Regions from separate parts of the Vibrio tarriae genome, predicted to be linked through region 3. Evidence: predicted binding sites of a transcription regulator. Region 3 holds the regulator's gene; each other region holds the start of a gene.

Region 1 (10,295 bases), 1.1 Mb from region 3:
TCAGCATCAAAAGACCAACCAGCAGCGAAATCCCCCAATGTTGCAGGAAATCGCTGGCATCAAGCAGAAACTGAGTCGATGCCGGCAGGGCTTGCCCCATTTGCACAAACTGCCCCACGATTTTCGGTACTACCGCTGCCAACAAAAACGCCACGATACCGACTGCAAACACCACCAGCACCACAGGGTAAATCATGGCCTGTTGCAGTTTCGAGCGCATTTTCTGGCGGTTTTCGGCGTAATCCGCTAAACGTTCGAGAACGGAATCGAGGTGGCCAGACTTTTCGCCCGCCGCAACCATAGAGCGAAACAGCTCATCAAACACGTGCGGATAATCGCCAAGACTATCAGAGAGGGTGTAACCTTCGGTCACTTTAGCGCGCACCGCCACCAACATGGTGCGAATTCGCGGTTTTTCCGACTGCTCGGCAACCGCGCGTAAACACTCTTCCAGTGGCATACCCGATTGCACCAAGGTCGATAATTGGCGAGTGATCAGCGCCAGATCCGGCGTACTGATCCCGCGCTTAAACGCAAAACCTTGACTGCGACTGCGTGCGGCTTTGACTTGAGTCTCCACCACTTCCATCGGCACTAGGCCTTGCTCTTTCAGGCGCTGACGCACCTGACGTGCATTATCGCCCTCAATTACGCCTTTTTTATGGCGTCCTTTGGCATCCAGCGCTTTGTATTCAAACGCGGCCATTAGGACTCCTTAGTCACCCGCATCACTTCTTCTAGCGAAGTAATGCCTTGGCGCACCTTATCTAGACCATCATCACGAATGCTCGGCGTGGTCGCGCGAATGTGTTTCTCCATCGCCTGTTCGCCCGCCTCGCTATGGATCAGCTCCTGCAACGCGTCATCCACCAGCAGCAGCTCGTGGATACCGGTTCGGCCACGGTAACCTTTGTGGTTACATTTAGGGCAGCCCGTGGCTCGATAAAGGATCAGCGGTTCTTTTTTCTTACTATCAAACAGTTTGCGCTGCTCTTTGTCCGCCTCGTAAGGTTCTTTGCAATCTGGGCATAAGGTGCGCACCAAGCGCTGAGCCAGAACACCGAGCAGTGAAGAAGAGATCAAAAAAGGCTCGATGCCCATATCGCGCAGCCGAGTCACCGCCCCAACGGCCGTGTTGGTGTGCAGAGTCGACATCACTAAGTGACCGGTTAGCGAGGCTTGCACTGCAATTTGCGCCGTTTCCAAATCACGAATTTCCCCCACCATCACCACATCCGGGTCTTGACGCAAAATAGCACGTAGCCCCCGCGCGAAGGTCATGTCTACCCTTGGGTTGACTTGGGTCTGACCGATACCATCAATATCAAATTCGATCGGATCTTCTACGGTTAAAATATTGCGCTCACTACTGTTGAGCTCTTGCAAACCCGCGTACAAGGTGGTCGATTTACCCGAGCCGGTTGGGCCAGTCACCAGAATGATCCCATGCGGCCGCTTAATCAAACGGCGGAAGTTATCATGGTTATGTGCCGTCATACCCAAACTGTGCAGATCAAGGCGCGTCGCGTTTTTATCCAGCAAACGCATTACCACTCGCTCACCATGTGATGAAGGCATGGTTGAAACCCGCACATCGACCGCGCGACCACCGATACGCAGCGAAATACGGCCATCTTGCGGCACACGTTTTTCGGCAATGTCGAGCTTGGCCATCACCTTGACCCGTGAAACGAGCAGCGATGAGAGTTTGCGGCTGGGTGCCAGTACTTCGCGCAGCACGCCATCGACTCGAAAACGGATCGACAGCGTTTTTTCAAAAGTTTCAATGTGAATATCTGACGCGCCTTCTTTGATCGCTTCGCCCAACATGGCATTGATCAGTTTGATGATCGGCGCATCATCTTCACTTTCTAGCAAATCTTCGTTTTGAGGCAGCTCTTCCGCCAGTGAGAAGAAGTCATCACTGTCGGCACCAATGTCTTCCATCAATTGACGCGCTTCTGAAGAATCACGCTGATAGACTTGGGTTAGCTTGCTTTCAAACTCCGCTTGAGAGAGCTCAATCAGTTGGAAAGCGTGCTTAACCACCCGCTTGGTTTCGACGAGCGCCTCCATCGACAACGGCGCTAAGTAGTAAATGCTGGCTTGGGAGAAATCCTCATTCCAATCCAGCAACAACTTAAAGCGATTGGCGAAGCTAAAGGGCAGTCGACGAATCGACTGCCGCTCAGCAGGAGAGATCACCATTTCGGTCATTGCTTGGCTTCCATCTGCTCAATAAAGGCTTGAATTTCAGGTGAATGGCGGCGGTCATCGCCAAATTTCGGCAACACAGGCACGCTAGCATCATCCAGCAGACGTAAACCTTTTTCGGCGCGGAACAGTTGCTCGGCGCGGATGTAGTTGTATTTACGTTGGGTGATGCCATCGGCCGTCATGCCATCACGAATAATGGTCGGCTTGATAAACACCATCAGGTTTTTCTTTTCCACTTGCGAGCTGGTTGAGCGGAACAGTTGACCCAGCAGAGGAATATCCCCCAGGAGCGGGACTTTCGATTCACTCTCGAGAGCTCGCTCATCAATCAAACCGCCGAGCACCAACATCTGCCCATCTTGCACCATCACAGAAGTGTTGAGCTGACGCTTAGCAAAACGCACGTCTACCGCACCATTGGCACCCAACACGTTTGAGACTTCTTGCTCAATCTTGAGCTGGACTGAGTTGCCTTCGTTGATCTGCGGCACCACTTTGAGCTTGATACCGACTTCTTTACGATCCACGGTTTGGAATGGGTTATCGTTATTGGAGCCAGCGGAAGAACCGGTAATAACAGGAACCTCTTCACCAACAATGAAGGAGGCTTCACCGTTATCCATCACCGTAATGCTGGGTGATGACAAAATATTCGAGCTGGAATCATTAGAGACCGCGTTGATTAAGGCCGTCCAGTCGCCCAGCGCGATGCTGACCGCAGCACCTTGCAAACCCGACAACGCGGATGCCAACTTCGAGTAATCGCCTTTGGTGGTGGTCTCTTCGTAGTATTTGATCTCACCCGTTTCACTATTACGGATCGGTTTTTTCTCCGTGGTGTCTTTGGCTTCTTCAAGGCCGATCATCACATTGCCAATCGACGCGCCAGTGTTGCCATATTGGATGACTGAACCACTTTCCAGCGAGCCCCACTGCACACCAAGGTTGATCCCATCGCCCTCTGCCATTTCGACAATCAGCGCTTCAATCAACACTTGCGCGCGGCGAATATCTAGCTGACCAATCACTTCCAGCATCGCATTCATAATGTCTTGCGGCGCAGTCAGCACTAACGAGTTGGTATCAGCGTGCGCGGCAATCATCACTTCATTACGTTTTGAAGTGGTCGGCTGCCCGGTGCCTTTTTCCGCTTGCAGGTTCTCAGACACCCCTTTCAGTACTTCGACCAGATCTTCGGCTTTGGCGTATTTCAAATACACCACGCGGTTATTGCCTTTGGCCGCCATCTCGACATCCAACTGATTGATCAGACGCTTGAGGCGCTCACGCACTTTCGGATCGCCAGAAATCAAAATCGAGTTGGTCCGCTCGTCTGCCACAAACTTGGGCTTTAAGAATTCAGGTGTGTTTTGCGCGTCTGTCGTTTTGTTGAGCGCTTCAACAATCCGCACCATTTCAGCAGCCGATGCATTATTAAGCTCAACCACTTCAATCTCTTTGTCACCGGCTTGGTCAACGCGACGAATAATTTCCGCTAAACGGTTCACTACCGCAGCTCGCCCCGTGATCAAAATGATGTTCGCCGGATCGTAGTGCACTACGTTACCCGCTCCTGCGTTATCAATCAGTTGGCGCAGCAAAGGGGACAACTCACGTACGGAAACGTTTTTTACCGCGACCACTTGGGTAATGACTTCATCGCCATTGGCGCGCTCTTCACCACTCAACACCGGAATGGCTGAGGTCTTTGCATCTTTCGATTTGATGACTTTCAGTACGCCATTATCCATTTCAACGACGGCGAAACCGTACACTTCGAGCACACTGAGGAAGAAACTGTAATATTGCTCTTCGTTTAAGGTATCAAAACTGCGCACATCGACTTTGCCGCGCACCGAAGGGTCGACAATGATGGTTTTCTCAAGATTGCGTCCCACAATATTGATAAATTCTTGAATGTCGGTGCCTTTAAAGCTGGCGCTAAACTCGTTTGCCATCGCTAGAGGGGAAGACAGCAAACTGCCCGCCAACAGCCATGAACTTTTTTTCAGCCAAAATTTCACTGGGAACTCCCTTGCCTCACTAAGGCGTCGTTACTCGCCTTAGCGTTAAAATTGAATATATACATCATGTTGTTGACCATCACGTTCAACGGTCAGATTCATTTCAGTCATGTCATTCATCGACTGAAATAGGGTGTTCATCACATTGGGATCGGTCAGATCTAGGCCATTCAGCGCCACTGCCATATCGCCATCTTGTAAGCCTATTGATTCAAACAGAACCGGATCTTTACCGGGACTGACGCGATAACCGAGTACTTTGTCATCGCGTTTTACCTGAGATAGGCGTACGTATTGAAAAATTTCCTGCGGATTTCGTGCGATTGCTTCACGAATTGCATCCACTTTTCCTTCAAACTGCGGCGCAGCGTTAGGTTGATTAGAAGTTGGGCGTACGGTATTGGCCACCGGAGTCGCGGAGGGGGCGGAATAGTCCAATCCTTCGAGCATCAAAGTTTCATCACGTCCTGAGTTGCTGATGATGACTCTATCTGGCATCACGGCTTTCAGCTTGGCTTGGGTACCTTCAATCACCTCATTAATGCCATACGTCGCTTGCACACCACGATTGGCGATAACAGCCAAACTTTTTTGCGCATCGTTACTCGCCACCACACCAGACAACACTAAACTCAAGCGCGTTTTCGGTGCATCCACCACCACAGGCTGTTCAACGGCGGGAGCTTCTTTCGGCTCAGTAAACACGCCAAACAGCTCGCCTTTTTGTAATACACTGATGTCGAGTGGCTGACGATCCGCTTTGAGCCCAGATAACGTGGGGCTCCAAGCCGGCACTTGCGTTTGCTCAGCCAAGATAAACCAGACCATCTTGCCCAGCGTCCAAGCCGAAGCAACCAATAAGAGTAGCGTTAACCCTTCGCTGATCGGCTTTTGCCACCGCTGAGCATTTTGGCTAATCAAACGCGGCCACGTTGCCAACGGAGGAAGTTGTTTAAATTCCATAAATTTCCACGTTAATCCTTTCTGTACTTTTACGCTTCATTTTGCGCAAATTCGCCTGTACAGATGTTTTTCAATACTTTATGCAGGCATCGCAATATAGCACAAGCCTTATTAAGAGATCCGTCTCAAACGTTAAATTGTCGACTTGCTTGAAAAACTGCCCCGCAAACACCATTGTTAATCAAGAAAATTGGCCAAAACGTAACAAGGTTAGAGAGGAAAACGGGCAATGAGTTCCAGTGCAGATGACGTAAGGCTGGATAAATGGTTGTGGGCAGCAAGATTTTACAAAACTCGCTCGCTCGCGCGAAATATGGTCGAAGGGGGCAAAGTCCACTATAATGGCCAGCGCACTAAACCCAGTAAATCGGTAGAACTTGGAGCACAGATCACGCTACGTCAGGGACATGACGAGAAAACGGTCATTATCGAAAAGATCTCAGACCAACGCCGTGGAGCACCTGAAGCACAACAGCTCTATCGTGAAACGGCTGAAAGCATCGCTAAGCGTGAGCGTAATGCCATTATGCGCCAACTCAACCCGAGTCCGGATCGACGTCCTGACAAGAAACAGCGCCGAGATCTACTCAAATTCATTCATCAGTAAATAGCCGGACAATTCCTTATGACGACACAATCAATGGCGAACAACATGCTACATCGCTATCTATTTGAAGACCTTTCTGTACGTGGTGAGTTGGTTCAACTGAACGACACTTACCAACAGATGATTTCCAGTCAGGAATACCCCACTGCCGTACAATACTTAATCGGTGAATTGCTGGTCGCCACCTCACTGTTGACAGCCACGTTGAAGTTTGAAGGATCGATCACCCTGCAACTGCAAGGCAATGGCCCAGTATCTCTGGTGGTCATCAACGGCGATAACAACCAACAAGTGCGTGGTGTCGCTCGCTGGCAAGGCGATATTGCTGATAATGCCAACCTACATGACATGCTCGGTAAAGGTCATCTGGTCATCACGATTGAACCTAAGCAAGGCGAACGCTATCAAGGTGTCGTCGGCTTGGAAGGTGACACTCTGACTGAAGTACTGGAAGGTTACTTCCTACGCTCTGAGCAACTTAAGACCCGTTTGTGGATCCGCGTTGGCGAGCATGATGGTAAAGCTTGTGCTGCTGGCATGCTGCTGCAAATCATGCCTGATGGTAAAGGTTCAGCCGACGATTTTGAGCATTTAGAGCAGTTAACTCACACTATCAAAAACGAAGAGTTGTTTGCTCTACCAGCAGAAGAGCTGCTGTATCGTCTTTACAACCAAGAGAAAGTACAACTGTTCACACCACAACCAGTCAATTTCCGTTGTGGCTGTTCACGCGAACGCAGCGCAGCCGCCATTATGACAGTCGCACGTGAAGAGATTAATGACATCCTTGCTCAAGATGGTGCCGTGGCGCTTCACTGCGATTATTGTGGCACCACCTACTCGTTCGATGCAGCGCAAGTTGCTGAATTGTATGCACCCTCATCAGCTAACGATTCAACCTTGCATTAATTCGCTACGTTTAACAAGCACGTAAAAACCGCCAAAAAGCCAGCTAAACGCTGGCTTTTTCATTATAAAAAATCAATAAAATCAACGCCAAACACAACAGTACGCCATACTTAATTTCCGCAAAGTATTAATCTTGTGCTACTGGCGCAAAGGTTTGCGTGCACGATAAAATAGCCATGCCAATATATGTGACGAGTTACCTAAAACCACAGAAACTTGGTGGGCAATATTTGAGCTGCCTCCCTGTTTTGTCTCTGGTCCGTTGCTAGCATGGTCTATAGATAACAATTACACAAATTCTTACAAAATCCCTACAAAATCCTACAAGGAGCACCTATGACCGTTATGGAACATACCAAGGCTGCACAAATCGACTTAGCCCAATATGGGATCACCGGCGTAACTGAACTGGTTCGTAACCCGAGCTATGAAATGTTATTCGCTGAAGAAACCCGTTCAGACCTCGAAGGTTATGAACGCGGTGTGGTCACTGAATTGGGTGCTGTTGCGGTTGATACTGGCATCTTCACTGGCCGCTCACCTAAAGATAAGTTTATCGTTAAAGATGATACCACCCGCGATACGCTGTGGTGGACGTCAGACAAAGCGAAAAACGACAACAAACCCATTACTCAAGGGGTCTGGAATGATCTGAAAGCCTTGGTGACCAAGCAGCTTTCAGGTAAACGCGTATTTGTATTGGATGGCTACTGTGGTGCCAACGCCGATACTCGCCTAAGTGTTCGCTTCATCACGGAAGTGGCATGGCAAGCGCACTTTGTGAAAAACATGTTCATTCGCCCAAGCGAAGAAGAGCTGGCGCACTTTAAACCAGACTTTGTCGTAATGAACGGCGCAAAATGCACTAATGCGAAGTGGAAAGAGCACGGTCTGAACTCAGAAAACTTCACTGTGTTTAACCTGACCGAGCGCATGCAGCTCATCGGCGGTACTTGGTACGGCGGCGAGATGAAAAAAGGCATGTTCGCGATGATGAACTACTTCCTGCCACTGCAAGGCATCGCCTCTATGCACTGCTCTGCCAACATGGGTAAAGCGGGTGATGTCGCGATCTTCTTCGGTCTTTCTGGTACGGGCAAAACGACCCTATCCACCGATCCAAAACGTGCGTTAATCGGTGACGATGAGCATGGCTGGGATGATGATGGCGTGTTCAATTTTGAAGGTGGCTGCTACGCAAAAACCATCAAGTTGTCGAAAGAAGCAGAGCCGGATATCTATAACGCGATCCGCCGTGATGCTTTACTGGAAAACGTGACCGTTCGTAGCGATGGCTCGATTGATTTTGATGATGGTTCAAAAACTGAGAACACCCGTGTTTCTTACCCTATCTACCACATCGATAACATCGTAAAACCGATTTCCAAAGGCGGTCATGCAACTAAAGTGATCTTCCTGTCTGCCGATGCGTTTGGCGTATTGCCTCCCGTATCCAAACTCACTCCTGAGCAAACTAAGTACCATTTCTTGTCTGGCTTTACGGCTAAACTGGCGGGTACTGAGCGTGGCATTACTGAACCTACCCCAACCTTCTCCGCCTGTTTTGGCGCAGCGTTCCTCACTCTGCACCCAACTCAATATGCAGAAGTGCTGGTAAAACGTATGGAAGCGGCGGGCGCGGAAGCGTATCTGGTCAACACAGGTTGGAACGGCAGTGGCAAACGTATCTCAATTAAAGATACGCGCGGTATCATCGATGCGATTTTGGATGGTTCGATCGAAAATGCAGAAACCAAACATATCCCAATCTTTAATCTGCAAGTGCCAACCGCACTACCCGGCGTTGATCCTATGATCCTCGACCCACGTGATACTTATGTTGACCCACTGCAGTGGGAAAGCAAAGCCAAAGACTTGGCAACACGCTTTATCAACAACTTCGACAAATACACTGATAACGCCGAAGGTAAAGCACTGGTCGCCGCGGGTCCAAAGCTCGACTAAGCACAAACTGACTGAAAAGTGATAACTGAGTAGCAAGCCCCTCTTTCGAGGGGCTTTTTTTGTTGCTGTCTCTCATGCTTTACTCCAAGCTGAGGATGAGAATACGGTACAATTTAGCAACTCAGGCTGCCAGCCACTCCGTATCTTCTGTGCTGGCAAAATTTTGATGATGGCAACGCAGGGACTATGAGAAAAATACTGGCGATTGGTGTCGCAGGCATCGCACTACTACTGATTTTAGTCTTAGCGGGATTTGGCATTATGCATACTCGCTACTTCACGCCTTCCGCACAATGGATTGTGCAGCAATTGTGGCCGGAAACGCTGCGTTTTGCCAAAATCGAATATCTTTATCCGTTTAAACTGCGCTTGAGTGGGGTGCAAATCGCCAGCGAACCCGCCATTGAATTACAGCAAATGGATTTGTGGGTGAACCCTTATGGATTACTTGAAAAAAAGCTCGAAATCGACAGTGTTTTGATTGATGGAGCTAACCTCGCCCACGGTTTACCCAATTTTACCTTGCCGGAATCTGTCCATCTCAACCAACTGGCGCTGCACAATATTGACTGGGCTGACCAAGGGATTATCGCGCGTGGCGTCAGCTTACAGATCAAGCAGCCAGTTTGGGACTCACCCCAACAGCAGTTACCGTACGGAAAAATTCAGCTCGCTGCCGACCAAATCACTATCGATGGTGAAGCATTTAACCAAGTGCTGGTTGATGCCAATTACCAAGCCCAAGACAGTACCGTGTACGGGTTTTCATTCAACTGGCACAATAGCCCCATTTCAGGACAAGCGGAACAGTATCCACAAGGCTGGTCGCTGATCAATGTGACTCTCAGTCGTCTTAACCTCAATCTCGATGAGTGGCGTCACCACTCGTTGTGGCAAAAAATTGCGCCCAGTATTTATCACATCAACAGTTTAGATCTGCTCAATAGCCAACTCACTCTCAACGGTGTGGCGTGGGAGAACCTCAATCTCTCTGTAGAAGACTATGATTTGCGGCACAGTCTCTGGCAACAGCAGCAAGCTTACCTCTCCTTGAATGCGGATTCAGCGCAGTGGCTTGCTACGCAATGGGTCGAACCGAGTGCTGAACTGACCCTTACCCCGCAAGGAATAGAGCTTGATGGGCATAGCCAAGTTTGGCAAGGCGATGTACAGGTCAAAGGCCATATCACGAAAATGAGCCTCAACCTTGCCCAATTAACCATCACTGGGGTGAAATGGATTGCAGAACAGCCGCAAGATCTCTTACCTTTCTCCCAACCGCTCCCCGCTTGGCAAAACTTGCAAATTGAGCATTTGGATATCAATAACCTACAGATGATTCAAACCGTTAATCGGCCATTTTGGCAAGCCTCGGGGCTGAATGCCGATGGAAAAAATCTGCAATGGGTGAAAGAGAGTCAATGGGGCTTTTGGCAAGGCCAACTCTCAGTGACCGCCAACAGCGCCAGCTATGCAGGCGTTCTGAGTACACAAGGTGTGCTCAATATGCGCAGTGAGCAAGGCGTATGGCAGCTTACCCGCGCCTTTCTGCCGCTTGAGCGAGGCTATGTAGAAGCACATGCAAAATGGGACTTAACCTCGCTCAGCGC
Region 2 (10,295 bases), 1.2 Mb from region 3:
ACGTTGGTAATTATGTTCAATCAGCTTAACGCTGTAAGTTTGCTCTAGGCGTTTAGCGAGGCTGGCACCTATGTTACCGCCGCCGACAATCATGATCCGACGATACGGTTTTTCAAGGCGCTGCAACTCACTCATCACCGAGCGAATATGGTTACTCGCGGCGACGAAAAACACTTCATCATCCGCTTCAATAATGGTGGTGCCTTGCGGACGAATTGGGCGTCCCTGACGGAAAATCGCCGCCACGCGAGTATCGATGTGCGGCATGTGATCGCGTAGGGCAGAAAGGGCGTTACCAACCAGTGGACCACCGTAATACGCTTTAACGGCCACCAAGCTGACTTTTTCTTCGGCGAAGCTCACCACTTGCAGCGCGCCCGGATACTGGATCAAGCGCTCGATATAGCTGGTGACCAGTTCTTCCGGTGCAATCAGGTGATCGACGGGGACCGCGCCAGATTGAAACAGCGCTTCTTTTTCAGCGAGATATTGCGGAGAGCGGATACGCGCAATCCGGTTGGGCGTGTTAAACAGAGTAAAGGCGACCTGACAAGCGGCCATGTTGGTTTCATCGGTATTGGTGACCGCGACCAGCATGTCAGCATCTTGTGCGCCAGCTTCGCGCAGCACATCAGGGTGGCTGGCGTGGCCATTGACTACACGCAAATCATATTTATCTTGTAAATCGCGCAGTCGGTCAGCGTTTTTATCGACCACAGTAATGTCGTTGTTTTCGCCTACCAAGTTTTCAGCGAGCGTGCCGCCGACTTGTCCTGCACCAAGAATGATGATTTTCATAACTTGTTCTCTTTGTTTGCTCACGCCCAAGGTGAGTTGTGGCTCACCTTGGTTGACCGAATCAGTGTTGTTTGCTTAATACGGCGTAATAGAAACCGTCCATTGCTTCCTCTCCGGGAAGGATTTGGCGGCCGGGCTGCGCGGGATCGGAACCCACTAAGCGCGCATCTGGCGTGCGTTCAAGGAACGCTTTGACCTGTAGGCGGTTTTCTTGTGGTGTGATCGAGCACGTTGCGTACACCAAACTACCACCGGGTTTGAGTTGTTGCCACATCGCATCCAAAATTTCGCGCTGTAGCTCGGCTAATGCCGCGATATCGTCTGCGCGGCGCAGCCATTTGATGTCGGGATGGCGGCGAATCACGCCGGTCGCCGAACAAGGCGCATCCAACAAGATGCGGTCAAACTGTTCGCCTTGCCACCACTGTTGCGGGTAACGCGCATCGCCACAAATCACTTGCGCAGTGAGCTGTAAACGCTGCAGGTTTTCTCGCACGCGTTTGAGGCGAGTTTCATCACAATCAATCGCGACGACTTGGCTCGCTGGTGTGCGCTCCAAGATGTGCGCAGTTTTGCCACCGGGGGCCGCGCAGCAATCTAAAATCAGCTCTCCTGCTTGCGGTGCAAGGTAAGTCAGTGCTAACTGCGCAGCTGCATCTTGTACTGAAACCCAACCTTCGGCGAAACCGGGCAGTTGGTGCACATCACAAGGCGTTTCCAAGCACAGCGCATCTTCGGCTTGCGCATGAGGCGTAGTGACGATGCCAGCTTGTTCGAGCAGGGTTTGATACTCAGCACGAGTATGGTGTTGATGATTGACGCGTAGCCACATCGGCGCTTTGCTGTTGTTGGCTTCAACAATTTGTTGCCACTGCTCTGGATAGCTCTCTTTTAGGAGCTTGAGTAACCAGCTAGGATGACCGTAGCGCCCAGCATCATGGCTGGTGGCTTGGGCATCTAAGCCTTCTTGGTCACGCTGATAGTTACGCAGCACCGCATTGATCAAACCACGCAGACGAGGGCCTTTCAAATCTTGCGCGCCTTCAACGGTTTCCCCTACCGCAGCATGGGCGGGAATACGCATAAAGCTCAGTTGGTATAATCCGACGAGGATCAGGAAGTGGAATACGCGTTGTTTGCCTTTCAACGGTTTTTCCATCAGAGCTTGGCTGATGGATTCCAAACGTGGCAATTGGCGCAAAACGCCGTAGCAGATCTCTTGCAGCAGGGCGTGATCGCGTGGGCGAATTTGCTGCTGAGCCGCAGGCAAAGCATTGGACAGGGAGTGCCCTAAATCAACCACTTGGTAAAGAGCCGACGCAGCAGCGGCGCGAACATTCATAATAAAACCTAAACAAAAAGCCAAACCCTAGCCATCCATCGGCTAGGGTTTAGAGTTAATTGAGTTGTGAGCCGACGCTAAACCAGTCGGCGCGCGCATTGAGAATATCTTGTACCGGTAAGGCTTTTTTGCCCGGAATTTGTAGGCTTTCGAGCACCAACACGCCTTGTCCGGTTGCGACGTAAATGCCGCTTTTATCGGCTTGGACAATGGTGCCCGGAGCTTCAGTCACCGCTTGGGTTTCCACTCGGGCCTGCCAGACTTTGATGCTGTTTTCCGCCACCTCAAAATGGCTCATCGGCCATGGATTAAAGGCACGAATACAGCGCTCAATATGTGTCGCTGCATCACTCCAGTTAATACGCGCTTCTTCTTTGCTGAGTTTATGCGCGTAGTTCGCCAATCCATCATCTTGTTTGACCGCAACCGCTGTGCCTTGAGCGATATCTTGTAAGCACTCGAGCAGCGCTTGTGGACCAAGTTCTGCCAGTTTGTCGTACATCGAGGCACTGGTGTCGCTCGCTTCAATCGGCAGAGTCGCGATTTTCAGCATATCGCCGGTATCAAGGCCGACATCCATCCGCATGATGGTTACGCCAGTTTCGCTATCACCCGCCCAAATGGAGCGCTGGATCGGCGCCGCACCCCGCCAACGCGGCAGAATCGAACCGTGCACATTAATACAGCCAAGTTTAGGTGTATCCAAAACTACTTTAGGCAGTAGCAAGCCGTAAGCCACGACCACCATTAAATCGGCGTTGAGTGCGGCAAGCTGTTGTTTAGACTCGTCTGATTTAAAGTTCTCTGGCTGATAAACCGGAACGTTGTGCTCAAGTGCAAGGGTTTTGACTGGGCTGGCGGTGAGTTTTTTGCCGCGCCCCGCTGGGCGATCCGGTTGGGTGTAGACCGCAATAATCTCATGCTCCGAAGACAATAACGCCGCCAAGTGACGGGCGGCGAAATCCGGAGTACCTGCAAAGACAATACGTAGTGATTGGCTCAAGGTTACCTCACAGTAATTTATTTTTTCTCATTGAAGCGTTTGATTTTCTCTAGCTTCTCTTTGATGCGGTTGCGTTTGAGTGGTGACAGATAGTCAACAAACAGTTTGCCCGCGAGGTGATCGAGTTCGTGCTGTACACAGATAGCCAGCAGGTCATCTGCATCAAACTGGTACTCTTGACCATTGCGATCCAGCGCTTTTACGGTCACTTCTGCGGCGCGAGGCACTAAAGCTCGCGCACCTGGGACGGACAAACAGCCTTCTTCAATGCCATCTTCACCGCGCTTTTCGATGATCTCTGGGTTAATCAACACCATAGGCTGATCGCGAGTTTCAGAAATATCGATCACCACGATGCGTTGGTGAATATCGACTTGGGTCGCCGCTAAACCGATGCCTTCTTCGGCATACATGGTTTCCAACATATCATCGACGATTTGTTGGATTTCTGGGGTGACTTTTTCGACCGGTTTCGCAACGGTACGCAGTCGATCATCTGGGAATGTTAATACTTGCAATACAGACATATACACTCGAAATGTTGAACTGTGCCGAAACAGCTTAATGCGTGTTGGCTCAATTCTAGACATTTTATGACCCAAATGACAGCATCCGAACGTGATTTCTCCGAACCCCAGTCATTTTTTCGACCAAGGATGCAAGGTCATGGCACGATTAACCCATTATATTGCCTACGCTTTATTGCCTTTCACTTTACTCAGTGGACAGGTGACCGCGGATGAGCAAACTCCATTGGCTCTCAAACCCAATGCACCGACCACCTATACCGTAGTGAAAGGGGATACCTTGTGGGATATTTCCGCTCTGTATCTCGATAGCCCATGGCTGTGGCCAAGGCTTTGGCAGGTGAACCCAGAAATTGATAACCCACATTTGATCTACCCCGGTGATAAGCTGACGCTGTTTTGGCGTGATGGGCAACCTGTACTCAGTTTAAAACCGATGCGTAAACTGAGCCCGCAAGTACGAGTGCTAGAAAAACAAGCCGTCCCAACGGTGCAGGAAGGCTTGGTGTTGCCTTATTTGCAATCTGACCGTTTGATGGCCAAAACCGCCTTACAAGATAGTGTGCGTGTGATTGGTTCCAATGATGGCCGTCAATATCTCACCAAGCAAGAGCAGCTCTATATCTCAGGAGTGCAAACTGAGAAAAAATGGGGCATTTATCGCGAAGTCGCTCAATATCAACGTGATGATGAAGTCATGGTTGCGCTGCGTTTAGTGGCGGTGGGCGAGTTGGCGATGACGGGGGGGAACTTTAGTGGCCTAAGCTTGCAAGAGCAAAATCAAGAGATTTTAGCCAATGATATTGCTTTACCAGAAGTGGATCTCGAAGAACTCCAGCTTTCAACAACGTTCTATCCTCAACCTGCACCTACTGGGAGTGAAGCGCACATTCTTGGTTCGCTAGAAGGCAGCCAGTATGCCGGGCAGAATCAAGTGGTGGTGATTGATCAGGGGAGTAGTGATGGCGTTGCGCAAGGCAGTATGTTTGAACTCTATCAAGCTGGCGTGAAAGTCAACGGTAAACAAGGTCAGTTTACTTACCAAGCCGAAGGATCAGATGCGGATGTGCAACTACCGAGCACTAAAGTTGGCACTTTAATGGTGATCCGCCCTTACGAGCGTTTCAGTTTGGCACTCATTACCAACAGTTCGGCACCGATCAGTATTGAGGTGCTGGCACTGTCTCCACAAGAGGAGAGTCAAGCTGAGCAGCCGGATGTGGCACAATCTGCAGAACAAACTGATTTGGCTGATGATGCCAGTTAATGAAAGAGCAGGATTTGGCGACATGGTTGGCGCTCTGTTTTACCCCTAAGCTGGGCAGCAAAACCATTTCTCACCTGCTTGCGACCCGTTTGCCAGCCCAGTTGCAAAGTTTTACGCCTAAGCAATGGTTGGCCAACGGGCTTAAGCCCGAACAACTGGTGTTTTTAACCACTCAAGCGGCTAAGCAAGCCGAGCAGTGTTTGCAATGGCGCTCGGCAGCCAATAACCGCTATATCGTCACTCCTCATTGCCCGCTTTATCCCCGTTTATTGAAAGAGATTAGCTCATCGCCTCCCGTCCTGTTTATTGAAGGAATATGGGAATCGGTGCATGACCCCGCGGTAGCTATCGTGGGTAGCCGCAATGCCAGTGTTGATGGGCGGCAGATCGCTCGCCAATTTGCCTCTGAGCTCGCGCAGTCGGGTTTAGTGGTCGCCAGTGGTTTAGCGCTTGGTATTGATGGCTATGCGCACGATGGCGCTTTGCAAGCACAAGGGCAAACCGTGGCAGTATTAGGCTCAGGACTGGCAAAGGTTTACCCAAAGCAGCATCAAGGGTTAGCGGAGCGGATCATCGCCCAAGGGGCCTTGGTTTCTGAGTTTGCTCCTCACACGCCTCCTAAAGCTGATCATTTCCCGCGCCGTAACCGGATTATCAGCGGCTTATCGCTGGGCGTTGTAGTGGTAGAAGCGGCGGAGAAAAGCGGTTCACTCATCACCGCACGCTACGCGGCTGAGCAAGGGCGTGAGGTCTTTGTGGTTCCCGGATCAATTTTTAATGCCGCCAGCCAAGGTAGCAATCAATTGATTCGCCAAGGCGCTTGTTTGGTGCAAAGTGTGCAACAAATTCATCAAGAGCTCAAAAATGCGCTGACTTGGTCACTCTCTGAACAAGCTCCTTATCAAGCAACACTTTTTTCTGCTGTACAGGGCGATGAAGAATTGCCATTTCCCGAGCTGTTAGCTAACGTAGGAATAGAAGCTACACCTATTGATATTCTCGCAAGCCGGACCCAGATACCGGTGCAAGATATCATGATGCAGCTCTTGGAGCTTGAGCTCCTTGGGCATGTGGTTGCAGTACCTGGTGGCTATATTAGAAAGGGGAGAGGCTAGCTATGATGATGGATATTTTGATGTATCTGTTCGAAACCTACGTCCATAGCGATGCAGATTTGCAAGTGGATCAGGACCAGTTGGAAGATGAACTGCTGCGTGCTGGGTTTCACCAAAAAGACATCTACAAGGCCCTCCACTGGTTGGAAGAGCTGGCGGCTTTGCAACAAACCGATGCACAAACCGCCATTGCGAAAAGTGCACCCACTTCAATGCGTATTTACGCGCCGGAAGAGATTGAACGACTGGATCTCGAATCGCGTGGTTTCCTGCTGTTTCTTGAACACATCAATGTGCTGACCCCAGAAACGCGTGAAATGGTGATTGACCGTGTCATGGGATTAGAAACCGATGAGTTTGAGCTTGATGACCTGAAATGGATCATCCTGATGGTGCTGTTCAATGTCCCGGGTAATGAAAATGCTTACACATTGATGGAAGAGCTGCTGTACAGCAAAGAACAAGGCATTTTGCATTAAGCGTGTGATGTGTCTATGAGTCGTAAAATTGACCCGCAACTGTTTGCCGCTCATGAGCATGCGCTGCAATCTTCCCCTTGTCCGCAATGTGGCGCAGCATTACAACTGCGCCACGGCAAACATGGCCCTTTTTTAGGTTGCACCGCGTATCCAGAGTGTGACTACATCAAACCTCTGCATCAAAATGATGGGCATATCATCAAAGAACTCGGTGTGCCTTGCCCTGAATGTGGACATGAACTGGTGCTGCGCCAAGGTCGTTACGGGATGTTTATTGGCTGTAGCCACTACCCGCAGTGCCATCATATCGAGTCGATGGATTTCCCTTCGCAAGAGGAAACATCGCCAGATATCCTTTGCCCGGAATGCGGTAAAGGCCACCTTATCGAACGCAAATCTCGCTTCGGTAAACTGTTTTATGCGTGTGATGCGTATCCTAAATGTAAATTTGCTTTAAATAGTAAACCGATTGCTCAGGCTTGTGCTCAGTGTGGCTTTACGGTGATGATGGAAAAGAAAAGTGCAGCAGGCATGCGCTATCAATGTGCTAATCGTCAATGTGGGCATATTCAGGAATGCTAGCTTCATCATGCTCATCGCATAAAGAGTTAAAGCCGCGTTAGACGCGGCTTTATTGCATTAGTGAGGTATGGATTAAGGCAGAATTTCCTTTGCTACTGCGTGTACGGCAGGAAAAGCCTTCTCATCTAACACGGCCGCTAATTGGCACAGTTTGCGCTGTAACTCACCACTGTAATCAGCGGTCACATTGATATGCCCCATTTTGCGTCCTGGGCGTTTGGCTTTGCCGTACCAATGTACGTGGCAGCCTTCCATCGCCAATACTTCTGCGGGCAGTTGGTCTTCACCGAGAATATTGATCATCGCGGTTTCACGAACCAGTTTGGTGCTACCCAGCGGCAAGCCGCACACTGCGCGTAAGTGGTTTTCAAACTGACAGGTTTCTGCGCCTTGTTGAGTCCAGTGACCAGAATTGTGTACGCGTGGTGCGATTTCATTGACCAGTAATTGGCCTTGTACTTCAAAAAACTCCAGCGCTAATACACCGACATAATTGAGCTGCTCGGCCACCGCTTTAAACATGGCTTCCGCTTGAGTTTGCAGCGCAGGAGCATCAATGGCGGTAGAAAGGCTCAACACACCTTGGGTATGAACGTTCTCCGCTAAAGGATACACCACAACATCGCCGACTAGGTTACGTGCACCGACTAGTGACACTTCGCGATCAAAAGCGACAAATTCTTCTGCCACAATTGCTTGTTCAGGGTTGGCTGCCAGATATTGCGCAAGTTCTTGCCAAACCGATTCGATCTGCGTTGGTTCTTTCAAGCGCCATTGGCCTTTTCCATCGTAGCCTCCGAGTGCACTTTTCAGCACCATAGGCAATCCAATCTCGGCGATGGCTGAGGTTAGGTCGTCTCGGCTGCGGATCATCGCATAACGTGCATTCGCCACTTGGGCGCGATCCAGCAAGGCTTTTTCTAAGCGACGATCGCCGCCAGCTTTGATAGCTTCAGAACTTGGGTAAAGTTTGCCACTGTGTGCACAGAGATCGAGGATCGGATGAGGAATGTGTTCAAACTCAGCGGTGATCACATCGACTTGTTCAATCGCTTGCTCCAAGCCATGCCCAAGCACAGTTTGCGTTAAGGGGTGCACAATGTTTTCGCTACCCACATCAAAAGCGATCGTTTCAATATTGAGCGGTGCTCCGGCGAGCGACATCATGCGCGCCAGCTGACCAGCGCCGAGAACCAACACACGCATCTGTTACTCCTCAGCCGGGTTTGGGTTATCCAACACAGATTGAGTCTGCTTAGCGCGGAAAGCTTCCACTTTACTCATCACTGCTGGGTTGTGAATGCCGATGATTTGCGCGGCAAGTAATCCTGCATTCGCGGCACCAGCTTCACCAATGGCGAGCGTACCCACCGCAATGCCTTTTGGCATCTGCACAATGGAGTATAACGAGTCGAGCCCTGACAGAGCGCGAGATTGAACGGGCACGCCTAACACTGGCAAGCTAGTGAATGCGGCGGTCATTCCGGGAAGATGCGCAGCACCGCCCGCTCCAGCGATGATCACTTGTAAACCGCGTTCTTTGGCGCTAGAGGCGTAGTCGGCCAAAAGATGAGGAGTACGGTGCGCAGAAACCACTTTGGTCTCGTAAGCCACACCAAACTGGTCAAGCATCTCTGCTGCGTGTTTCATGGTTGGCCAGTCTGACTTGGAACCCATGATAATACCGACTGTCATCTCAAACTCCTTCAGTGTTATTTATTGGGCAAGCAAGCCCGCTTGCGGCGCATTATACGGGGATTTTTTTCTCAAGCAAACGTTTGCTTTTTCTGGTTGATGAGAAGAACTGGTCAATTGCTCCACGATTTGTACACTGAGCACAAATGAAAGAGGAGTGGCTCTGGTGGAGAATCTACAACAGGCGGTGGATGCGCTGCGCAAAGGTTGCGTTATTGCCTATCCAACCGAAGGAGTGTTTGGTTTGGGGTGTGATCCGGATAACCAAACCGCTATGCTGCGCTTATTGGCGATCAAGCAGCGCCCCGTGGAAAAAGGGGTGATCTTAATTGCCGCTAGCTATGCGCAGTTGCGCCCTTATGTCGATGAAACGCAATTAACCGCAGATCAACTGACACAAGTGCTTGCTTCATGGCCCGCGCCACTGACTTGGGTCATGCCAGCCAGCGGTGATACGCCAAGCTGGGTTCGTGGTCAGTTTGATACCGTTGCCGTGCGTGTTTCGGATCATCCGATCGTTCAGAAGTTATGTCTCGCCTTTGGGAAGCCACTGACTTCAACCAGTGCTAATCTAAGTGGCCAGCCCGCGTGCGTAACTCGACAAGAAGTCATGGTTCAGCTAGGCAATCAGATTGCGGTTGTAGTAGAAGGGAAGACCAGTGGCCGTCATGGACCGAGCGAAATTCGTGATGCTCGCAGCTTACAAGTGTTAAGACAGGGATAACCCTGCGCAGGAGAGAATGTGGAGTCGATAGTCGATAAACAAGCAGTGAAGCACTTTTTACTGCAGCTACAAGATAAGATTTGCCAACAATTGGAAGCCACAGATGGCCAAGCGCAATTTATCGAAGATGCGTGGCAGCGTGAACCGGGTGAGAAACTGGGTGGTGGTGGTCGTACGCGAGTCATGCGTGAGGGCGCTGTTTTCGAACAAGGTGGCGTGAACTTTTCCCATGTATTTGGTGAGCAGATGCCCGCCTCTGCGACGGCCCATCGTCCAGAATTGGCCGGTCGCCGCTTTGAAGCTATGGGAGTTTCTCTGGTCATGCACCCGAAAAATCCGTATGTCCCGACCTCTCATGCCAATGTGCGCTTTTTTATTGCTGAAAAAGAGGGCGAAGATCCGATCTGGTGGTTTGGTGGTGGTTTTGACCTTACGCCGTTTTATCCCTTTGTTGAGGATGGGCAGCACTGGCATCAAACCGCCAAACAGCTCTGCGCACCTTTTGGGGCAGAAATCTATAACGAGCATAAAGCATGGTGTGATCGCTACTTCTATTTACCACACCGCAATGAAACACGCGGCATCGGTGGATTGTTTTTTGATGATCTCAATGAATGGCCATTCGAGCAATGTTTCGCTTATATGCAGGCGGTCGGCGAAGGTTATACCCAAGCTTATGTGCCGATTGTCGAAAAACGCAAAAACACGCCCTTTACAGAGCGCGAGCGCCAATTTCAACTCTATCGTCGCGGTCGATACGTTG
Region 3 (10,295 bases):
ATGGCAATCAAAACAATGGCGATGATGAGTTTTTTATACATTCGAGTACCTAGTCATTACTTTATGGTTTGTGGGGCGTGATATTGCCCGTTTTACTTGGCTCTTCAGCAGTGTGGGCTACGTTTCTTCACCCAATCATAGAGTGTCTCTGGTTTGATGTGGGTGCACACAGTGACCGCCGACTTGTCACTCCAAGTCATGAGAGTATCGCTCATTACTCAAGTATATCGTCTGTAACTGAATTTACTGGAGATACATAGAGAGCCTAAAAGTAAAGACAGGTCAAAGGCCGTTTTTCTTTCAAAAAAATAACGCGCCACTTTGGACGCGTTATGAAATATAGGGTGTGTAAAAACACAGGATGATTACAGGCGTTGATGAACTCAAAATGAAACTCAGAGATGCCTTAATAGCTCATCACGACGATTTTGTGGGATCACCGACCAATGTTTACCTTCGATTGCGCCTTCTAGAGCCCATAACAGCTCTAAACTCACTTCTGCCGTGTGGGTTCGTTGAACCGCTTTATAAGCTTCGACAGAACCAAGAGTCTGAAGAGACTCGACGGTTTCGATACCTGCTTTTTTGAGCATTCTTTCTGTTGCTAAACGCAAGTTAGGAAGATCTTTCAAACGATCAGGTTTCGCTTGTGCTTGAGTTTCACGTTCGGCCTTAGCGACCTCCAGTGCTGCACGCGCTTCATTAAGGATAGAGTCTGGGTGACTCCAACAATCTTCAGGTAGAGCGTAGTACTTAGTTACAACGGGGAAGCCACGTTTTTTGTAAACATAAGGTTCATAACCTTGCTGTTTATACTTTTCGATTGTGGCGTCATCTGCACGGATGTGCAGCGTATCGTTAACCACAAGCGCAAACATAGTTTCGTCGACGAAAATACCAAAGCCACCAAACATTGAACGAGATTTAACACGTCCTAGCTGCTCAAAGAGCCGCATTGAATCTTTTAATACTGGTTTATCCATGCTGTTAGTCTCGGAGTATTGTTACATACGCCACCAAGTCAGGTCCGAGAAAATTAGCAAATACATGCATCGGCCATGTCAATGATGAGTCAACATAGTGTATGCATTTTGCCATCGGTAACCCCGCTACCTACCACGTCTTCTGGTTTAGGCCGGAGGCTTTGCGTCCCACTCTTTCGAATGGTTTGCCCTGTGCGTGACATTTTTCCTGATAAAAATTAATCATTCTTGGCTCATCCTCACATACTGATATTTCAATTGTGAGAATAAGCGCTATTAATGATACTCGCTCTACATATGTTTTGTCATATTTATGTGACAGGGTTTCAAATATAGGCGTTATGAATTGTCAAGAAAGTTAGGATTTTGTCAAGTCTTTCACCGTATCGCGCTCTACGATCTCTGGGTGCATTTCGAAAATACGGCGATCATGTTCTTTATCTTTAATGCGCTCTAACAAAATTTCAAACGCGTTCTTGCCCACACGACGCTTGGGTTGGTGCACTGTGGTCAGTGGTGGAGAGAAGTATTCTGCTAACTCGATATTATCGTAACCGATGACAGACATATCTTCTGGAATACGTATGCCTTTCTGTTGCAAACGGCTCATCAGACCTAATGCCATCGTATCGTTGAAACAGAATACCGCCGTGGGGCGCTTGTCCATCGCAATGATTTTATCCGCCGCTAAAACGGCAGTATCACACTCAAAGTTACCTTCCAAGATCCAATCTTCATTGACGGTCAAATTAGCTTCCGCCATTGCGCGGCGGAAACCTTGAATGCGCTCTTGGCATGCGGCTTTGACGAAGTGACCACTCAAACATGCAATCTCAGTGTGACCGCGGTCAGTGAGATATTTGGTCGCGAGGTAGCCGCCTTCTTCTGAGTTATCGATGATTTTATCGGCGTGCGACGTTTCTGGACCCCAATCCATAACCACTTTTGGAATATCTTTGTGCGCATCCAACATATCTTGCAGTTCTTGGGTTAGGTCTGAGCACATCACCAAAATGCCATCAACCCGTTTTTCGGCCAGCATGCGGATATAATCGCGTTGCTTTTCATAGATGCCGCCTGTGTTACATAGGATCAGCGTATAGCCTTGACGGTAACAGTAGCTTTCCACACCGTCGATAACTTCCGAGAAAAACAGGTTAGTAGATTGCGTCACTAACATACCAATCGTGCGAGTGGTATTGCACTTTAAGCTGCGTGCTACGGCACTTGGCGCGTAGTTCAGTTGCTTAACGGCTTCCATCACTTTCTCTTGGGTGGTTTCTGCCACAAAACGAGTTTTATTGATAACGTGAGAAACGGTGGTGGTTGACACGCCCGCAAGGCGCGCCACATCTTTAATCGTAGCCATAGAGTGTTCCTGTCGATGACTGCTGCCAGCGAATAACATCGGTGGATTTAATCAGCAGAAGTAAGGCGAGACTGAGCGAATCTTCACACTCTGTGCGAGCACATGTCCAACACTATGCCGTACGTAAAGCGCTTCAATCACTATGCCTAAAGTAATAAACCTAAAGTAATAAAAAACAAAAACCGCTAAAAAACAGCGGTTTACATTTTTATTCGTTTTTATCGTTTGCGGGTGGATTTTAGACTGCAAATCTCTCCGTCGCAACGAAATTCATTCATCAAACTATAAGCCATTTCACAATTAATTCGTCTATCCTCATTCTACTTTAAGCTGCAACCGTATTGACTAATGGATGTCGTGAACCAGCTCATCAATACAGCGTTGATCTTGCTTAATAAAGACTAACGCTAAACGAGCGGCGGCTGAGTACAATCCGAATGCATCAAATTGAGTGCAACGTTCAACAAAGGCAGGCAGCCAAGTGAGTAAGTGTTGGCTTATGAAGTCGGACTGAGCTTGTAGCGCTGAACTCAGTTGTGCTCTGTGCTCAATTTGGTTAGCGCTGATCGCAAGATGCGCTAAAAAGTCGAGCTGTATGGCAAGATGATCCTCAGGCTCATTGATATTTTTTTCAACCTTAACCCCATGTGCGTTGAGTAACTCACGCATTTGCTGTGCAGGCTTGCCATTGAGTAAACCTTTATCGGTATAGACGGAGGCATAGGGTAGGGCGGAATCACGGTCTGATTTCAAAAAGAGATCGCAGAAATCCGCGGCGAGTTCTAACTGCGCATCTTGACGATCTTGTAGTCGGTTGAGCGTATCTATCAAGTTTTTAACTTCGCCGCTTAGGCTTTGCTCATCGGCGAGTCCGCTTAAAAAAGTGCGAATTTCTGCTGAGTGATAACGAGCGATATCTTGCTCATTCAGTTCCTTAAAAAACAGGCTCGACAGCCACCAATAGATTTCAGCACGCTTTTCATTGAGGATTTTCAGTTCTTGTATCATTTCTGCACTCCCAATCGATGTGTACTTAGTCTAAACCATAAACATGAACAGCTATCACTCTTATTGTGACAGCATGTGAAAAGAAAAGAATAGGTTGTTAATCTGTTAAATGAAGTTTGCTTTGCATCAAAAAAAGGTGAGATTTCTCACGGTTTTTCTCGAATTATTAACAGATATGAATAGAATAACCCTGCGATACATCCAGTTATTTAAAATGGTGCATTATGAGCTATCACGTACTTGTGGTTGAAGATGACCTCGTCACGCGGAGTAAGTTAAGTGGTTACTTTCAAAATGAAGGTTACCAAGTAACAGAAGCAGAAAGTGGCGCGCAGATGAGAGAAGCGTTAGAACTCAATGACATCGATCTGGTTTTGCTGGACATCAATTTGCCCGGTGAAGACGGTCTGTTATTGACGCGAGAATTACGCAGCCAGTCGGAGATTGGCATTATTTTAGTGACAGGACGCACCGACAGTATCGACAAAATCGTTGGCCTCGAAATGGGCGCGGACGATTATGTCACTAAACCCGTCGATTTGCGTGAGCTCCAGGTTCGTGTAAAAAACTTATTATGGCGAATTTCCCTCGCACAGCGAGAGAGAAATACGGACAAACAAGATGACAAACTGGTGCATTTTGGTGAGTGGACGTTCGATGTTCAGCGCCGTGCCTTAAGTCGTAACGGTGAGCCTGTGAAGCTCACTAAAGCGGAATACGAGTTGTTAGTCGCGCTTTCTTCTTATCCGAATCAGGTGCTGAGTCGTGAACGTATTTTGAACATGATCAGCCACCGTGTGGATGCGCCAAACGATCGTACTATTGATGTGTTGATTCGACGTATGCGCGCCAAGATGGAAATGGATCCAAAAAACCCGCAAATTTTTGTGACGGTTCACGGCGAAGGTTATATGTTCGCTGGGGATTAAACTTCGAAAGTGTCTTCATCCTTTTCTGCATTGTAAAAATTAAAAAACTGGCTAAATGCCAGTTTTTTACTTATTTTTTAACGAGTTGGATGATTTGGGGCGATTAGGGCGTTGTCGGAGCTTCTTCTACGACAGAGGGCGTTCCTACCTGTTCACTGCTATCTCCGGCAACGGTATCACGCAGTTTTTGCCACAATAGGCCTAATGTTTCGTACCAATACTGTTCGGTTTGCTCAAGATAGCGTGATTTAGGAATGTACTTATCCCAAGGCTGAACAATATTGAGATGACCTAAGTAGTTAGTCGGTGCTGGGATTGGCGTTAAACCTGCCGATTCAAATTCGCGCATCGCACGCTTCATATGGCTTGCTGAGGTGACCAGTACCATGCGCTTTTGTTGCACGAAAGCCGCAGCTTGGCGCGCTTCTTCCCAAGTATCTTTAGCGGTTTCCAGCAAAATAATATCCGATTTCGGCACACCTAACGCTAAAGCGACACGCGCCATCATCCGAGCGTGGCTAACTTCACTACCACCAGCGTAACCGGAGAGGATAAGTTTCGAACCCGGATACATACGACTAATACGAATGCCTTCTGTTAAGCGCATGAGCGCAGCACGAGTAAGCTCTGAGGTGGGGGGGATGTCATCATCAACCACATGGCCATTACCGAGCACCATCACGTAGTCAAGAGTACCTTCTACGGGTAAAAATGCCGTGTAAGTACGTTCAAGTGGCATCAATAAACGAGTCGCCACGGGTTGAAAGGAAACCAGAAATAACCCAGTGAGGGAGAACAACACCACTAGGCAGCCAGTTTTACGTTTTGCCGTGAACATGATCAGCATCAGGCCCACGAAACCAATGATCAGCAGCGCTGGCAGAGGCATCAACAGTGAAGAAAAAATTTTTTTCAGCTCAAACATAGAGAAAACAGTCCGAAAAAACAGCACTTGAGTATAAAAAGAGTCGAAGCCTCTTTATTCCTGCCATTCGTATGACAGAATAGCAGGCACGGTTCGTTATCATAACTCAAGCTACTGTGACAGAAGATCGCAATTTCGACGATATTGCCCACAAATTTGCAAAAAATATATACGGTTCTGACAAAGGTGAGATCCGCCAAGTCATTGTTTGGGAAGATTTGGAGCAGCTTCTCAGTCAACTGGACACGCAAAAAGTTCCCTTGCACGTGCTCGATGCGGGTGGCGGCTTGGCGCAAGTATCGCAAAAAATCGCTCGCCTTGGGCATCGAGTGACACTCTGTGATCTTTCTTCGGAAATGTTGCAATTGGCCGAGCAGGATATTGCAAACAATGGCCTGCTTGAGCAGTATCGCTTCGTCCATTCACCAGTGCAGACGATTCAAGCGCACCTTGATGCGCCCGTGGATTTGGTGCTGTTTCATGCGGTGATGGAATGGTTAGCGGAGCCCAAACCAGCGTTGCAAAATTTGTTGGCGCAAGTCAGACCGGGCGGCATGGTGTCGGTGATGTTTTACAACTATCACGGTTTGGTTTACAAAAACGCCGTGTGTGGCAACATTCCGCACGTGCTAGAAGATATGCCGCACCGCAAACGGTTTAAATTACAACCGCAGAAAGGCTTGCTCCCCGAAGAGGTCTACCAATGGATCGAAGAATCGGGTTTTGAGATCTGCGGGAAATCCGGTATTCGTTGTTTCAGTGATTACATCGGAAACATGAAAAATATGGGCGAATACCAGTATGAGGATTTGGTGGCACTGGAGCGCAAATTCTGCCGTCAGGAGCCTTACCTCTCATTGGGCCGATACATTCACGTATGGGCTAAGAAAAAACAATAACAGGATACACAATGAGTGAGTTTACTCAGGATACTGTGCAAAAGCCCATCGACGAACTCGTCACTTGGGTAAAACAGTATGACTTCTCATTGAATCTGCCTACTGAGCGGCTGGCATTTTTGCTCGCGATTGCTGTGCTCAGTAATGAAAGATTTGATGAAGAGCTCGGAGAAGGGGAACTTCACGATGCATTCGCGATAGTCACGCGCTTGTTTGCAGAATCGGGAGAAGCCTCAGCCTTTCGGGCTAACAATGCGATTAATGATCTGGTGAAGCAGCGCTTACTCAGTCGCTTTACCAGCGAAATGACGGAAGGTGCCAGCATCTACCGTTTGACTCCTTTAGCGATCGGCATTACCGATTACTATGTTCGTCATCGCGAATTTTCCAAACTGAAACTATCCATCCAACTCTCTATGGTCGCGGATGAGATGGCGAAAGCCGTGGAATCCGCGCAGCAGGGTGGCAGTGTCGCCCATTGGCGCAAAAACGTGTTTGGCGTGCTCAAATATTCGGTGAGTGAAATCTTCGATCGCATCGATCTTAACCAGCGTGTGATGGATGAGCAGCAGCAATCGGTCAAAGAACAGATTGCCGATCTGCTGAATAAAGATTGGCGTGATGCGATCAACAACTGTGAAGCCTTGCTGTCTGAGACTTCCGCCACACTGCGTGAGTTGCAAGATACCTTGCAAGCGGCTGGCGATGAGTTGCAAACGCAAATTCTCGATATTCAGGAGTGCGTGTATGGCGATCTGGAATTGGATTTCATCGAAGAGACGCTGTTTGCGCTGCAGATGAAGCTTGACCGCATCACGAGCTGGGGGCAGCAGTCGATTGATCTTTGGATCGGTTACGATCGCCACGTCCACAAGTTTATTCGTACCGCGATTGATATGGACCAGAACCGCGCGTTCAGCCAACGTCTGCGTCAGTCAATGAACGACTATTTTGAACAACCTTGGTATCTCACTTACGCCGATGCAGAACGTCTATCCGATCTGCGAGATGAAACCTTGACCCTGCGTGACGAAGAAGTTACCGGTCATGTGCCGATGGAAGTGGAATACGAAGAGCTGCAACAAGTGAACGATGAACTTGCGCAGCGGATTGGCGACATGCTGAAAGTGCATAAAGAGCAGGGCGCAGCGATTGATTTAGCACTTGTACTGCGTGATTACTTAGCCAGCCACCCACGAACCCATCATTTCGATTTAGCCCGAATGGTTGTCGACCAAGCGGTAAGACTGGGTTATTCCGAGTCCGACTACCGCGCTATCCAGCCTGACTGGACGGCGATCAACGATTTTGGCGCAAAGGTACAAGCGAATGTCATCGACCGATATTAATGAATACATGCCAGAGAATCTGGCCAAAGCGATTGCAAACCCGCTATTTCCAGCGCTAGACAGTTTGCTGCGTGCGGGGCGTCATGTTTCCAGTGACGATTTGGATAACCACGCCTTCCTGTCGGATTTTGAGCCGGATTTGGCGCTGTTTTATCAACGCTACCACACCGAACTGGTGCGCGCGCCGGAGGGTTTTTTCTATCTGCGTCCACGTTCCACTTCGCTTATCAACCGCAGTGTGCTCTCTGAGCTGGATATGCTGGTGGGTAAAGTGCTCTGTTTCCTCTATTTGAGCCCTGAGCGTTTAGCGCACGAAGGCATTTTCACCAACCAAGAGCTGTACGATGAGCTACTGACACTGGTGGAAGAGAAGAAGCTGATGAAGCTGGTGACGAACCGCGCGAGCGGCTCGGATCTGGATCGCGAGAAGCTGTTTGAAAAAGTGCGTACTTCGCTGCGTCGTTTACGTCGCCTCGGTATGGTGATCACCATTGGTGATACGGCCAAATTCCGCATCACTGAAGCGGTATTTCGTTTTGGTGCGGATGTGCGTTTGGGCGGTGATGTGCGTGAAGCGCAGCTGCGCCTGATCCGTGATGGTGAAGCTGTGGTGCATACCCCAGAACCAAGCCAGCAAAGCCTGTTGGAAAACCCAGCAACCGAGTACGACGAAGAGCAAACCGAGTGGGAAGATGAAGCATGATTGAACGAGGTAAATATCAATCGCTAACCATGATCAACTGGAACGGCTTCTTTGCGCGTACCTTTGACATTGATAATTTAGTGACCACTTTATCCGGTGGTAACGGTGCGGGTAAGTCTACCACCATGGCGGCGTTTATCACCGCTTTGATCCCAGACCAAAGCCTGCTCCATTTCCGTAACACTACCGAAGCGGGGAGCTCGCAAGCTTCTCGCGATAAAGGTTTGTACGGTAAGCTGCAAGCGGGGGCGTGTTACGCCGCGTTGGATGTGGTGAACTCACGTAACCAACGTTTACTGTTTGCGGTGAAGCTACAACAAGTGGCGGGACGTGATAAGAAAGTGGATATCAAACCTTTCTTGATCCAAGGTTTGCCAAGTCATGTTAAACCGACCGATGTGTTGGTCGAAACCGTATCCGACAAACATGCGCGTGTTCGCCAAATCAATGAAGTGAAAGATGCAGTGGGTCAGATTGAAGGCGCGCACTTCAAATCTTTCCCGTCGATTGTGGATTACCACGCGCAGATGTTTGAATTCGGCGTGATCCCGAAAAAACTGCGTAACAGCTCAGACCGTTCAAAATTCTACCGTTTGATTGAAGCTTCGCTTTACGGCGGTATTTCCAGTGCAATCACCCGTTCACTGCGTGATTATCTGCTGCCACAAAATGGCGGCGTGAAGAAAGCGTTCCAAGATATGGAATCCGCGCTGCGTGAAAACCGCATGACGCTGGAAGCGATCAAGACCACGCAAGCGGATCGAGATCTGTTCAAACACCTGATCACCGAATCGACCAATTATGTGGCTGCGGACTACATGCGCCACGCCAATGATCGTCGCAACAAAGTGGGACAAACGTTGGTTCTGCGCGGTGAGTTGTTCTCTTCTCGTGAAACCCTGATTGAGCAAAACAGCTTGCTGAACCGTGTTCACGAAGAGCTAGAACTGCTGGTTGAGCAAGAGTCTGCGCTGGAGCAAGATTACCAAGGCGCGTCTGACCACCTGCAATTGGTGCAAAACGCGCTGCGTCAGCAAGAAAAAATTGAACGCTACCAAGAAGATCTCGAAGAGCTGAATTTCCGCCTCGAAGAGCAGATGATGGTGGTCGAAGAAGCCAATGAGCGAGTGATGATGGCCGAAGAGCGCACCACCATCAGTGAAGAGGAAGTGGATAGCCTCAAATCGCAATTGGCCGATTATCAGCAAGCCCTCGACGTGCAGCAAACCCGTGCTCTGCAATATCAACAAGCCGTGCAAGCGCTCGATAAAGCGCGTCGCTTATTGGATAAGCCAGAACTCACTGCGGAAAGTGCGCAAGCGTTAGCTACTCAACTGAAAGCGGAGCAGGAAACGCGCACCAGCGAACTGTTGGCTCTCAAACACAAGCTGGATATGTCTTCAGCCGCGGCGCAGCAGTTCAACCATGCGTTTGAATTGGTGAAACGCGTGCTGGGTGAGGTCGCGCGCAGTGAAGCTTCGAAGCAAGCGCAGCAAGTGATCCGCCAAGCGCGTGAAGCTCAACATGTGGTGCAAAATGAAGCGCAGTGGCAAGCACAACAACGAGACCTTGAGCGCCAACTTGAGCAGCAACGCAGCGTGCGTGAGCTGGCAACCCAATACCACAAACAACATATGGTGGTATTGGATGATGCCGCGACCGTCGGGTTAGAGCGTGAGCGCCACTCTGCACTGCTAGAAGAGCTGGAAACCGAGCAGGAAAACTGCCGTGAACAACGTGGTCAACTGCGCCATCAAGAGCAAGAACTGCAAACGCAAATCGCCCGTTTTGAGTCAATTGCACCTGCATGGATCAAAGCTAACGATGCATTAGAAACGCTACGTGAGCAAAGTGGTGCAGAACTGGCGGATAGCCAATCTGTCATGGCGCAAATGCAGCAAGTGTTGGAGCTGGAAAAAGCCCAATCCATGGCAAAAGATAAGCTCGCCGAGCGTCGCACGAAACTCGATAGCGAAATTGAGCGTTTAGCTTCTCCGGGTGGCTCTAACGATCCGCGTCTGAAAGGTTTGGCGGACACGCTAGGCGGTGTGCTGCTATCGGAAATTTATGACGACATCACCATTGATGATGCGCCGTATTTCAGTGCGATGTACGGCCCTGCGCGTCACG

The links. Region 3 encodes PurR, which represses purine synthesis genes. Its sites were predicted from a motif close to TNANGNAAACGTTTNCNTNA; they were not measured.
Region 1: the regulator PurR is predicted to act here: its motif matches at 6,863-6,882, upstream of pckA (phosphoenolpyruvate carboxykinase (ATP)).
Region 2: the regulator PurR is predicted to act here: its motif matches at 8,880-8,899, upstream of purE (5-(carboxyamino)imidazole ribonucleotide mutase).

Annotation. Positions count from the first base shown of each region.
Region 1 is NZ_CP022353.1:2,989,173-2,999,467, reverse strand. It holds gene gspF (type II secretion system inner membrane protein GspF) at 1-706, opposite strand, end outside; gene gspE (type II secretion system ATPase GspE) at 706-2,217, opposite strand; gene gspD (type II secretion system secretin GspD) at 2,214-4,241, opposite strand; gene gspC (type II secretion system protein GspC) at 4,287-5,204, opposite strand; gene hslR (ribosome-associated heat shock protein Hsp15) at 5,434-5,811, shown strand; gene hslO (Hsp33 family molecular chaperone HslO) at 5,845-6,720, shown strand; gene pckA (phosphoenolpyruvate carboxykinase (ATP)) at 7,057-8,685, shown strand; gene CEQ48_RS19635 (AsmA family protein) at 8,872-10,295, shown strand, end outside.
Region 2 is NZ_CP022353.1:2,846,059-2,856,353, forward strand. It holds gene trkA (Trk system potassium transporter TrkA) at 1-798, opposite strand, end outside; gene rsmB (16S rRNA (cytosine(967)-C(5))-methyltransferase RsmB) at 860-2,140, opposite strand; gene fmt (methionyl-tRNA formyltransferase) at 2,196-3,143, opposite strand; gene def (peptide deformylase) at 3,161-3,670, opposite strand; gene CEQ48_RS18885 (LysM peptidoglycan-binding domain-containing protein) at 3,810-4,937, shown strand; gene dprA (DNA-processing protein DprA) at 4,937-6,052, shown strand; gene CEQ48_RS18895 (DUF494 family protein) at 6,055-6,531, shown strand; gene CEQ48_RS18900 (DNA topoisomerase family protein) at 6,547-7,113, shown strand; gene CEQ48_RS18905 (5-(carboxyamino)imidazole ribonucleotide synthase) at 7,186-8,319, opposite strand; gene purE (5-(carboxyamino)imidazole ribonucleotide mutase) at 8,323-8,808, opposite strand; gene tsaC (L-threonylcarbamoyladenylate synthase type 1 TsaC) at 8,975-9,532, shown strand; gene hemF (oxygen-dependent coproporphyrinogen oxidase) at 9,551-10,295, shown strand, end outside.
Region 3 is NZ_CP022353.1:1,030,665-1,040,959, forward strand. It holds gene CEQ48_RS10430 (TVP38/TMEM64 family protein) at 1-41, opposite strand, end outside; gene CEQ48_RS10440 (TfoX/Sxy family DNA transformation protein) at 396-983, opposite strand; cyclic di-GMP riboswitch class I at 1,097-1,183, opposite strand; gene purR (HTH-type transcriptional repressor PurR) at 1,342-2,352, opposite strand; gene torD (molecular chaperone TorD) at 2,698-3,360, opposite strand; gene torR (two-component system response regulator TorR) at 3,585-4,289, shown strand; gene elyC (envelope biogenesis factor ElyC) at 4,393-5,214, opposite strand; gene cmoM (tRNA uridine 5-oxyacetic acid(34) methyltransferase CmoM) at 5,331-6,113, shown strand; gene mukF (chromosome partition protein MukF) at 6,125-7,462, shown strand; gene mukE (chromosome partition protein MukE) at 7,443-8,165, shown strand; gene mukB (chromosome partition protein MukB) at 8,162-10,295, shown strand, end outside.